Regions from separate parts of the Serratia sp. Sp408 genome, predicted to be linked through region 1. Evidence: riboswitches for the same ligand, from Rfam matches in the RefSeq annotation. Region 1 holds a riboswitch; each other region holds the start of a gene.
The links. Region 1 has a riboswitch for thiamine pyrophosphate ahead of thiB (thiamine ABC transporter substrate binding subunit). Riboswitches for the same ligand answer to the same signal wherever they lie in the genome.
Positions count from the first base shown of each region.

Region 2: linked by a shared signal. The riboswitch ahead of thiC (phosphomethylpyrimidine synthase ThiC) and the one ahead of thiB (thiamine ABC transporter substrate binding subunit) in region 1 are both predicted to bind thiamine pyrophosphate.
Region 3: linked by a shared signal. The riboswitch ahead of thiM (hydroxyethylthiazole kinase) and the one ahead of thiB (thiamine ABC transporter substrate binding subunit) in region 1 are both predicted to bind thiamine pyrophosphate.

Region 1 is NZ_JBXUFT010000005.1:146,072-149,348, reverse strand. It holds gene thiP (thiamine/thiamine pyrophosphate ABC transporter permease ThiP) at 1-864, opposite strand, end outside; gene thiB (thiamine ABC transporter substrate binding subunit) at 840-1,796, opposite strand; TPP riboswitch at 1,879-1,977, opposite strand; gene sgrR (HTH-type transcriptional regulator SgrR) at 2,015-3,277, opposite strand, start outside.
Region 2 is NZ_JBXUFT010000013.1:7,706-10,982, forward strand. It holds gene nudC (NAD(+) diphosphatase) at 1-243, opposite strand, end outside; gene AC2AXP_RS22235 (Rsd/AlgQ family anti-sigma factor) at 343-858, shown strand; TPP riboswitch at 966-1,089, shown strand; gene thiC (phosphomethylpyrimidine synthase ThiC) at 1,204-3,159, shown strand; gene thiE (thiamine phosphate synthase) at 3,152-3,277, shown strand, end outside.
Region 3 is NZ_JBXUFT010000006.1:157,940-161,216, reverse strand. It holds gene thiD (bifunctional hydroxymethylpyrimidine kinase/phosphomethylpyrimidine kinase) at 28-828, opposite strand; gene thiM (hydroxyethylthiazole kinase) at 828-1,619, opposite strand; TPP riboswitch at 1,655-1,751, opposite strand; gene AC2AXP_RS17665 (DUF4225 domain-containing protein) at 2,026-2,835, shown strand; gene AC2AXP_RS17660 (hypothetical protein) at 2,832-3,146, opposite strand.

The DNA.
Region 1 (3,277 bases):
GCGTTGCCGGTGGCTGTCCTGCGGATTACGCCAGTGCGCACCCTGGGTATGGCCGACCGGCAGCGCCTGGCCCAGCCGTTGGCTGAGCACCACCAGCCCCAGACAGCAGGCCAGCTGGATCAGCGCCAGCAGCGCCGCGCGACCAAGATCGTAGTCATAGCTCAGCGCCTGGTAGATGGCCAATTCGATGGTGGTCGCCTGCGGGCCGCCGCCTAGTGACAGCACGGTGGCAAAGCTGGCGAAGCACAGCATGAATATCAGCGCGCCGCTCGGCAATATTTGACGACGTAATGCCGGCCATTCGACAAAGCGAAACTGCTGCCAGCCGTTCATGCCCAACTGGGCAGCCAGTTGGCGTTGTTCCACCGGGACGTTTTCCAATGCCTGCAACAATAATCGCGTCGCCAACGGCAAGTTGAAGAACATGTGTGCCAGCAGAATGCCCTGCAGCCCATATGGCGAAAACTGGTAGTCGATCCCCAGCCAGCCGCACAGTGTCGCCAGCCATCCCTGCCGTCCGTAGACGCTGAGCAGCCCGAATACCGCCACCAGCACTGGCAGCACCAGCGTCATGGCGCACAGCCGCAGCAACAGCGCGCGGCCGGGAAAGCGCCGGCGATATAACGCCCGCGCCAGCGCAATGGCCGGCAGCACGGAAATCAGCGCGGACAATAGCGCTTGCCAGAAGGTGAAGCGCACCACGTGCCATAAATAGGCGTCATGCCAGACGCCCGTCCAGTCACTTTGCGGCGCGTGTCGCCATAGCGAACCAAACGCCAGCGCGGCGACCAGCAGGATCAGACCTGCGGCGATCAGTCCCGGCCACAGCCAGGCGGGGATCAGCGGCTGACGGCGGTTTGCCATGTACGGATCCAGTTGCTGCGCTGTTTGGCTACCTCTTGCGCGCTGTATTGTAACGCGGTCTGCGGTACCGGCATCGAATCAAAGCCCGCCGGCAGCGTGGTCTTGATTACCGGATACATCCAGTTGCCGGTAGGAATGGTGTTCTGGAATGCCGGCGTCAGCATAAATTGCATAAACCGCTCGGCCAGTTGCGGGTGCTTGCCGGCTTTCAGTCTGGCGGCCACTTCGATCTGTAAGTAGTGTCCTTCGCTGAAGTTGGCGGCGGCATACATGTCTTGCTTTTCTTCGATCAGATGATAGGCCGGCGAGGTGGTGTAGCTCAGCACCAGATCGCCTTCACCCTTAAGGAACAGGCCGTAGGCTTCACTCCAGCCCTTGGTCACGGTGACGGTTTTCTTTGCCAGCTGTTGCCACGCCTGCGGCGCGCGATCGCCATACACCTTCTGCATCCACAGCAGCAGGCCCAGACCAGGAGTGCTGGTACGCGGATCCTGATAAATGACTTTCCACGGCCGATCGCTGCTGACCAGTTCCTGTAGGCTCTTCGGCGGGTTTTTCAACTTCTGCTTGTTGTAGACGAAAGCAAAGTAGCCGTAATCGTAGGGTACGAAAGTACGGTCTTGCCAACCGCCCGGAACCGTCAGGCTGGCGGTGTCGACGCCGCTTGGCGCGAACAGCCCGGTTTGCTCGGCGGCCTGCAGCAGGTTGTTGTCCAGTCCCAGTACGACGTCGGCCGGGCTGTTTTTGCCCTCCATCCGCAGTCGGTTAAGCAGGGAAACACCATCCTCCAGCGCGACGAACTTCAGTTCGCAGTCGCAGTCGGCCTCGAAGGTTTTTTTGATCGCCGGGCCGGGGCCCCAATCGGCGGCAAAGGAGTCGTAGGTGTAAACCGTCAGCGTTTCTTTGGCCAGCGCCGGTGCGGCCAGCAGCATTAACAGACAGGGCAGGTATTTTTTGATCACGTTGCACTCCTGGAATAAGGGGGCAAGGTCTCTGAGAAGGCAAGCGGGTTATCCGTTGGCGATGCTCAAATCCCTCCGCCGGTATTAGCCGGTTCAGGTTCGACGGGTTTGCTCTCAGCGGAAACTGTCTTCCGCACCCCGTTGAGACGGCGCTATTGTAAAGAGTCTGCGTCTTCGGCGAAAGACGATTATGCCTCCGGCGGTGCGAACCAGGCGGATTTGAAATCGAACCAGCCGAGGGTATTCATGCGCACCCCGCGCATGCTGCGCTGGCCATGCAATTGCAGCCAGTGGTGAAACAACGGGTGCAGGTGATGACGGCTGACCAGGCGTTGGCAAAACTCTGCCAGCGGCAGGGTATTGTCGCGCCATTGCGTCGCGTCCTGATTCAGGTCTTCGCTCATGCAGTGCTGCATCAGCGGTAATTCATACAGCGTAGCAAACAGCGAAAACTCCAGCGGCAAGTAGAAATTGGCGCTGCCGAGCCAGATATCGCTGTGCGCTGCGCCCTGATGCCAGCGATCGTAATCGACGATTTGTACCTTCAGCCTGATGCCGTGCTGTGCCAGCAGCGGCTCAATGGCTTCGCTGATGGCATAAAATTCGGAGTGCTCGCTGTAGTAGGTGAGCGTCAGTTCGGTCAGACCTGGCGGCTTGCTTTGTTGTGCCAATTGGCGGTTGTGGTGCCAGCGCGGCAAAATGCCGTAGGCGGGGGACCAGTAGCGCTGATATACCGGCCCGGCATTACTTAGCAACGCAATCGGGTTGATCAGCTCACACAGCCAGCTGCGGATTGTCGGGTCGGCGGCCAACGCCGAACGCTGGTCGAACAGCAGAAAATAACAGCCTTCTTCCAGCCGGCTCTCCAGTTCGTTTTTGCCGGTGTCATCGGCTTGCAGCTGTACGCCGGAGTGTACCAGCTCTTCGGTGACCTCCGGCAGCACCCAGATATTGACCTCGTCAATCAGTGCGCGAAAACCGAAATAATCGTCAAAGGCATGAATTTTCAATTGATTCTGATGATTGCGCACCACGCTGTAGGGGCCGGTGCCAACCGGATGGCGGGCGAAGTCTGGCAAGCTACGCCATTCGCGCGGCACAATCATCGCATGGACGCTGCCCAGCAGCCATGGCAGCCAGTAGTCCGGGCTGTGCAGATGAAGGTCGATAACATACGGCGTTGGCGAGGTGACGCGATCGAGGTGGGAAAACAGCGGCAGCGGCATCAGGCGCGTCAGCGACTGGATCACGTCCTCCATATCCAGTTCGCGGCCATGGTGAAAGTGAATCGCCGGTCGCAGATAAAAACGCCAGTGCAACGGAGTTAACGCCTGCCAATGGTGGGCAAGATCGGATTCCAGTTCCCCGTTTTCCTCATTTATGCGCGTCAACCCGCTGAAAATTTGCCGTGCCAGATGGGTTTCCGAGCGGCGTAGCGCCGATCCGGGCAA
Region 2 (3,277 bases), on a different contig from region 1:
TAGCTGGAACAACCCGCGATCGAGATCGAGCAATTGCCGCACCGACCCCATCTCCTGCGGCATCGGCTGGCGCACCAGCCACACCGGCGCCCCCTCCCACTCGCCAATCTGTCGCCCCGAACGGCCGCGCAACCCGAGCGCGTCGGCAGTCCCAAACGGCAATTCACCGTTTGGTAACCAAAGTTTGCTTTCATGGCTGACTATCCACCAGCCATATTCGTTACCCGTTAATGCAAGTTCCATATCGTTGTTGCACAACCTCAGCTTCACTGGCACTCTAGAAATCGGTCTTGTTACATTTTCATAACTTACCGTTACTTTTTCTTACTTACGGAGTCAAAAATGCTCAACCACTTGGAAAGCCTGACTCAGCGCGTTGGTGGTAGTAATGAATTAGTTGATCAATGGCTTGAGGCGCGCAAGCAGTTACTCGTCGCCTACTGCACCCTCGTAGGGATCAAACCGAACAAAGAAAAGCATACGCCGCTGAATGAAAAAGCGTTGGAGAACTTTTGCCATAATCTGGTGGACTATCTCTCCGCAGGGCATTTTCATATCTATGACAGAATTATCAAACAAGTGGAAGGCGCAGGTAGCCCAAAAATGGCGCTGGCCACCCAGATCTATCCCAAATTATGGATCAACACCGAGCAGGTGATGGCGTTTCACGATCGCTATTCCGATATCGAGATCGACCAGGATCTGTGCCTGGAGTTTCATCAGGCGCTGTCAGACATCGGTGAAGTGCTGGCCGCTCGCTTTGCGCTGGAGGATCGTCTGATCCTGCTGGCGGCGGAGACCTGGCAGCAGGACAACCCCGACCCGGCCAGTAACAAAACGCTGTCCCATCCAGCCTGATTTTTCTTGCTGCCCTGGCGCGGCAGCACAATAACCGCTGGCCTCACGCACTCCATCCTGAAATATGCGCGTGAGGCTTGTAGTTTTTAAACGCCCTTCTATACTGGGGGCTCTTGTCGGAGTGCCTAGCGTCGCGCTTTTTTAAAAGTCGGCCAGGCTGAGACCGTTAATTCGGGATCCGCGGAACCTGATCGGGTTAATACCCGCGAAGGGAACAAGAGTAATCAATCACCGCCGGCAGGCAGCCAATATTCAGCAATCGCCTGCCGATCGGCTAACATCGTTACTCCCTCCGAGCTCCAGACAAGCAATTTTCCCAACTCACCCGACTTGTAGGAATTTGCTATGTCTAATGTGAACAAAAACCGTCCTCGTAAAGAACAACGTGAAGAAGCGCAGCAGTTTATCGACAATCTGCAAGGCGTCGCCTTCCCCAATTCTCGCCGCATTTACCTCGAAGGCTCGCGACCGGATCTGCAGGTGCCAATGCGCGAAATCCAGCTCAGCCCGACGCTGATCGGCGGCAGCAAACAACAGCCGCAGTATGAACAGAATGAAGCCATCCCGGTGTATGACACCGCCGGCCCCTACGGCGATCCGCAAGCGCAGTTGGACGTACATCGTGGACTGAACAAACTGCGTGCCGGCTGGATTGACGAACGCCATGATACTGAAACGCTGAACGGCGTCAGCTCCGGTTTCACCCAGCAACATCTGGCAGATGAAGGATTGGATCACCTGCGCTTTGAACATCTGCCGCAACCACGCAAGGCCCTGCCGGGCAAATGCGTCACCCAATTGCACTATGCGCGTGCCGGTATCGTCACGCCGGAAATGGAGTTTATCGCCATCCGCGAAAACATGGGGCGCGAGCGCATCCGCGGTGAAGTTTTGCGCCAGCAGCACCCAGGTCAAAGCTGGGGCGCCAACCTGCCGGAAAACATTACGCCGGAGTTCGTACGGCAAGAAGTGGCCGCCGGCCGTGCCATCATTCCGGCCAACATCAACCACCCGGAATCCGAGCCAATGATCATTGGCCGCAATTTCCTGGTCAAGGTGAATGCCAATATCGGCAACTCGGCGGTTACCTCCTCCATTGAAGAAGAAGTGGAAAAGCTGGTGTGGTCAACCCGCTGGGGCGCCGATACCGTGATGGATCTTTCCACCGGCCGCTACATCCACGAAACCCGCGAGTGGATCCTGCGCAACAGCCCGGTGCCGATCGGCACGGTACCGATTTACCAGGCGCTGGAAAAAGTGAACGGCGTCGCAGAAAACCTGACCTGGGAAATGTTCCGCGACACCCTGCTGGAGCAGGCCGAACAAGGGGTGGATTACTTCACCATTCACGCCGGCGTTTTGCTGCGCTACGTGCCGATGACCGCCAAACGCCTGACCGGCATTGTGTCGCGCGGCGGCTCGATCATGGCCAAGTGGTGTCTGTCCCACCATCAGGAAAACTTCCTGTACCAGCACTTCCGTGAAATCTGCGAAATCTGCGCCGCCTACGACGTTTCCCTGTCACTGGGCGATGGCTTGCGCCCAGGGTCGATTCAGGATGCCAATGACGAAGCGCAGTTTGCTGAACTGCACACCCTGGGTGAGTTGACCAAAATTGCCTGGGAATACGATGTGCAAGTCATGATCGAAGGCCCGGGACACGTGCCGATGCAGATGATCCGCCGCAATATGACCGAAGAGCTCGAGCACTGCCACGAAGCGCCGTTTTATACCCTGGGGCCGTTGACCACCGATATCGCGCCGGGTTATGACCACTTCACCTCCGGTATCGGCGCGGCGATGATTGGCTGGTTCGGTTGCGCCATGCTGTGTTACGTCACGCCGAAAGAGCACCTGGGTCTGCCCAACAAGGAAGACGTTAAACAGGGCCTGATCACCTACAAGATTGCCGCACACGCCGCCGATCTGGCCAAAGGCCATCCGGGCGCGCAAATCCGCGATAACGCCATGTCGAAGGCGCGCTTTGAATTCCGTTGGGAAGATCAGTTCAACCTGGCGTTGGATCCGGCCACTGCCCGTGCCTACCACGACGAAACCCTGCCGCAGGAATCCGGCAAAATCGCCCATTTCTGCTCGATGTGCGGGCCGAAATTCTGCTCGATGAAAATTTCGCAGGAAGTACGCGACTACGCCGCCGCGCAAGATAAAGCCGCCGAACAGCAAGCTGGCAAACCGATTGAAGTGCTCTCCGGCATGGAGAAAATGTCCGCCGAATTTCGCTCGCGCGGCAGTGAGTTGTACCACAGCGCAAGCGCCTTGCAGGAGGACAACAATGGCTGATATCACCATGCCTTTTCCGGCGACGCCGCATCGCCTCGGGTTATACCCGGTGGTCGACAGCGTCGTCTGGATCGAACGACTGCTGGCGGCAGGCGTCACCACCATTCAGCTGAGAATC
Region 3 (3,277 bases), on a different contig from region 1:
AGACCACAATCGACGGGAAAAGTTGAGTTACCACCACGCGTGAAAATGATGCACCGGGCCAATCCCCTGCCCGACTTCCAGACTGTCCGCCTGTTGCAGCGCCCGTTGCAGATAATCTTTGGCAGCGCAGACCGTATCCGCCCAGTTTGCATGACGTGGACGCAACGCCGACAGCGCCGCCGACAGCGTGCAGCCGGTACCGTGCGTGTGGCGGGTCGCCACCCGCGTCGCGGTAAAGCGCAGTTCGCCCTCTGCGGTGAACAACCAATCCGGGCTTTCCTGTTCGCTCAAATGGCCCCCTTTCATCAACACCGCCTGGCAACCCATCGCCAGCAGCGCGCGACCTTGCTCACGCATCTGCCGCTCATCCTGCGCCGGTGACGAGGCCAGCAGCGCCGCCGCTTCCGGCAGATTGGGGGTAATCAATGACACCTGAGGCAACAGTTCACGGCGCAGGGAGTCGACCGCTTCCGGTGCCAGCAGCGGATCGCCGCTTTTCGCCAGCATCACCGTATCCAGCACCACAAACGGCAACGGAGAATGTCGCAGGCGCTCCGCCACCGCCTGCACGATATCGGCGTTGGCCAGCATGCCGATTTTGGCGCTGTCGATACGCACATCGCTCAGCACCGAATCCAGCTGCGCGGCGACAAACTGCGGCTCGATGTTGTAAACCGACTGCACGCCACGGGTATTCTGCGCCACCAGTGCGGTGATCACGCTGGTGCCATAGGCGCCCAGCGCCGAAAAGGTCTTCAGATCGGCCTGTATGCCGGCTCCGCCGCTGGGATCGGTACCGGCGATGGTGAGGGCGTTAATGCGTTTCATCACAGCGCCTCCGCGTTCAGTTGATACAGTGCATCAAGAAATGCCGGCGTAAAACTGCCGGGCCCCTGAGCCTGTGTGCTGGCGCGTTCGCCGCACAGCGACATTACCCGACAGGCGGTAGCAACGTGATCCAGCCGCTCGCCCGGCAGGGCGCAAAACGCCGCCGCCACCGCCGACAGGGAGCAACCGGTGCCGACCACCCGCGTCATCAGGATATCGCCACCGGGGATTGCCCAGTCGGCTACGCCGTTGGTGACATAATCCACCGCACCGGTCACCGCAACTATCGCGCCGCTGGTTTGCGCCAGTTGACGCGCCGCCGTCAGCGCGGTTAACGAATCGGCGGTGCTATCGACGCCGCGCCCGCCGCCCTGCACGCCGCCAAGTGCCAGGATTTCCGAGGCGTTGCCACGGATCGCCGCCGGCCGTAGCGCCAACAGACGCTGGGCAAATTCGCTGCGATAATGCAACCCGCCGACCGCCACCGGATCCAGTACCCATGGCGTACCGGCCTGATTAGCCGCGTCGATCGCCGCCAGCATCGACTGCCCGCGCGCGGCGGTCAGGGTACCGATATTGACTAATAATCCGTTGGCAATGCGGCTGAACTGCGCGGCTTCCTCCGGTTCGACCACCATCGCCGGCGAAGCGCCCAACGCCAGCAATACGTTGGCCGTCAGCGCTTGCACCACCTCGTTGGTCAGGCAGTGAATCAATGGGGAGTGCTGTTTGAACAGGTTAAAGCTGGCCGCGGCGCGGGCACCGGGGAATACATCAGGTCGAGCGATCATAATCCTCCCAACCGGCGTTCAAGAAGGCGGATACCGGCTGGGTATCGAGACTTCCCTACGCTGGCATTATCCAGATCAGGTAATACGGGTATTTCTCAGCCTTCACAAGGAAGGGCACCCCGAGTCATTTACTATAAAATCAAAAAATTGCGATTAACGCCCCGTTAATCCCTGTTCTGGATCATGCCAGCGGGAAGCCAAAGACACAACCCCTCAAAAATTGCATGTGCTTCACATCGCGACTCGAGCAGTGACCCAACGGTAAAGGCGCAGGGATGACGGAGTTATCGAGATATGTGGAGCTGAGATGTCAAAGACGTATTCCAGACCATCGACGATTGAGAGAAAACGATGAAAATTATATATTGGACGTAACACAACCAGACACGTTTGTGAAGGAAGCATTATGGATATCGCGCTGCTTAACAGGGGCTGGAATAGGACTTGGTCAGATACGATGGTGAATCTGGAAGCTCGAAAGGTCGTCGAGACAGCAAATAGGTTGTCAGCATTCTATTTGCATGATGGGATAACTCGTATCAAGTTTGTCGAAGAGATAAAACAGGTCGTAGAGAAAGAATTTGCAACAGCACGGCGAGCCAAAACCGATGAAGAATGCATTGCATGCATTAAGAATTTGCGAACTGAAACAGACAATCTCCTTGAGCAAGAACGCCTGTTAAAAACCAAGTCTGCACAGCTTTACGCGAAGATAGAATTTGTCCGCGAAAATAATAAAATCGTTGGTTATGTTATATCCGCTGTAAATGTGGTTCTATCAGGCGTGGTTCTCTTTGGTGGTTTTATGATGTTATCCACTATGGGGCCGATTGGTATGCTGGCTGGAGCAGTCTTGATTGCCGATGGAATGAACGGATTAACGAAAGAAGTGCTCAACTTTAATCAGCCAGCAGGACATAAACCCTCGCAAGGTATCATTGCTGACTCCGCGATGCATACGGCACAGTTTATGGGATTTAATCCTAACACGGGCCTGGCTTTCTATCATGGTGTTACTCTTGGCGCCAGTGTGTACAGCATAGTTGGACTCGCTCGAAAAACCGGAACCTGGAGATTATTCCGCTGGCTTCCCCACGATTACTATCGCAAAGTCAGCACAATGAGCACTCCTAAGTTAACAATGAAGATTGTCGGTTATGGTGTTAAAGCAAAAGTGATTTTCGACCTTTTGACGACAGAAAATGGAACCCATTAATCCTTGATGGTTTTTCGGTAACGCCAGGATTTATAGGAAATCACCGGAGGCTGTGCGAAGGAGATAATGGCAACCCCAAAGATCATCGCCAATCCCCATGCAACTGCTCTGTCAGGTGAGCTGAAGACGACAAGTAGCAGTAGGATAAAGATACACACCCCCACCACTCCCGCCAAGGTAACAAATCGTCTAGCGAGGTCATTTATGGCCTCACCAAGCGTTCCTCCATATTTTTCAATATTGCTTTTTATCTTCTGTAATTCGGGCTGCGTAAACCCTGAACGTAACAAAGCCTCATCAGTCACTTTCATATCGTTTCGTCCCGTATCTGCCAGACGTGGTTTCTCAATCATTGATTGTGCAAACAATCATACTGATGAACTTTACAGCAATCCAGCCGAAACTTTGCGGCAGACTCTACCGTCCCTTTCCTTATTCCTAG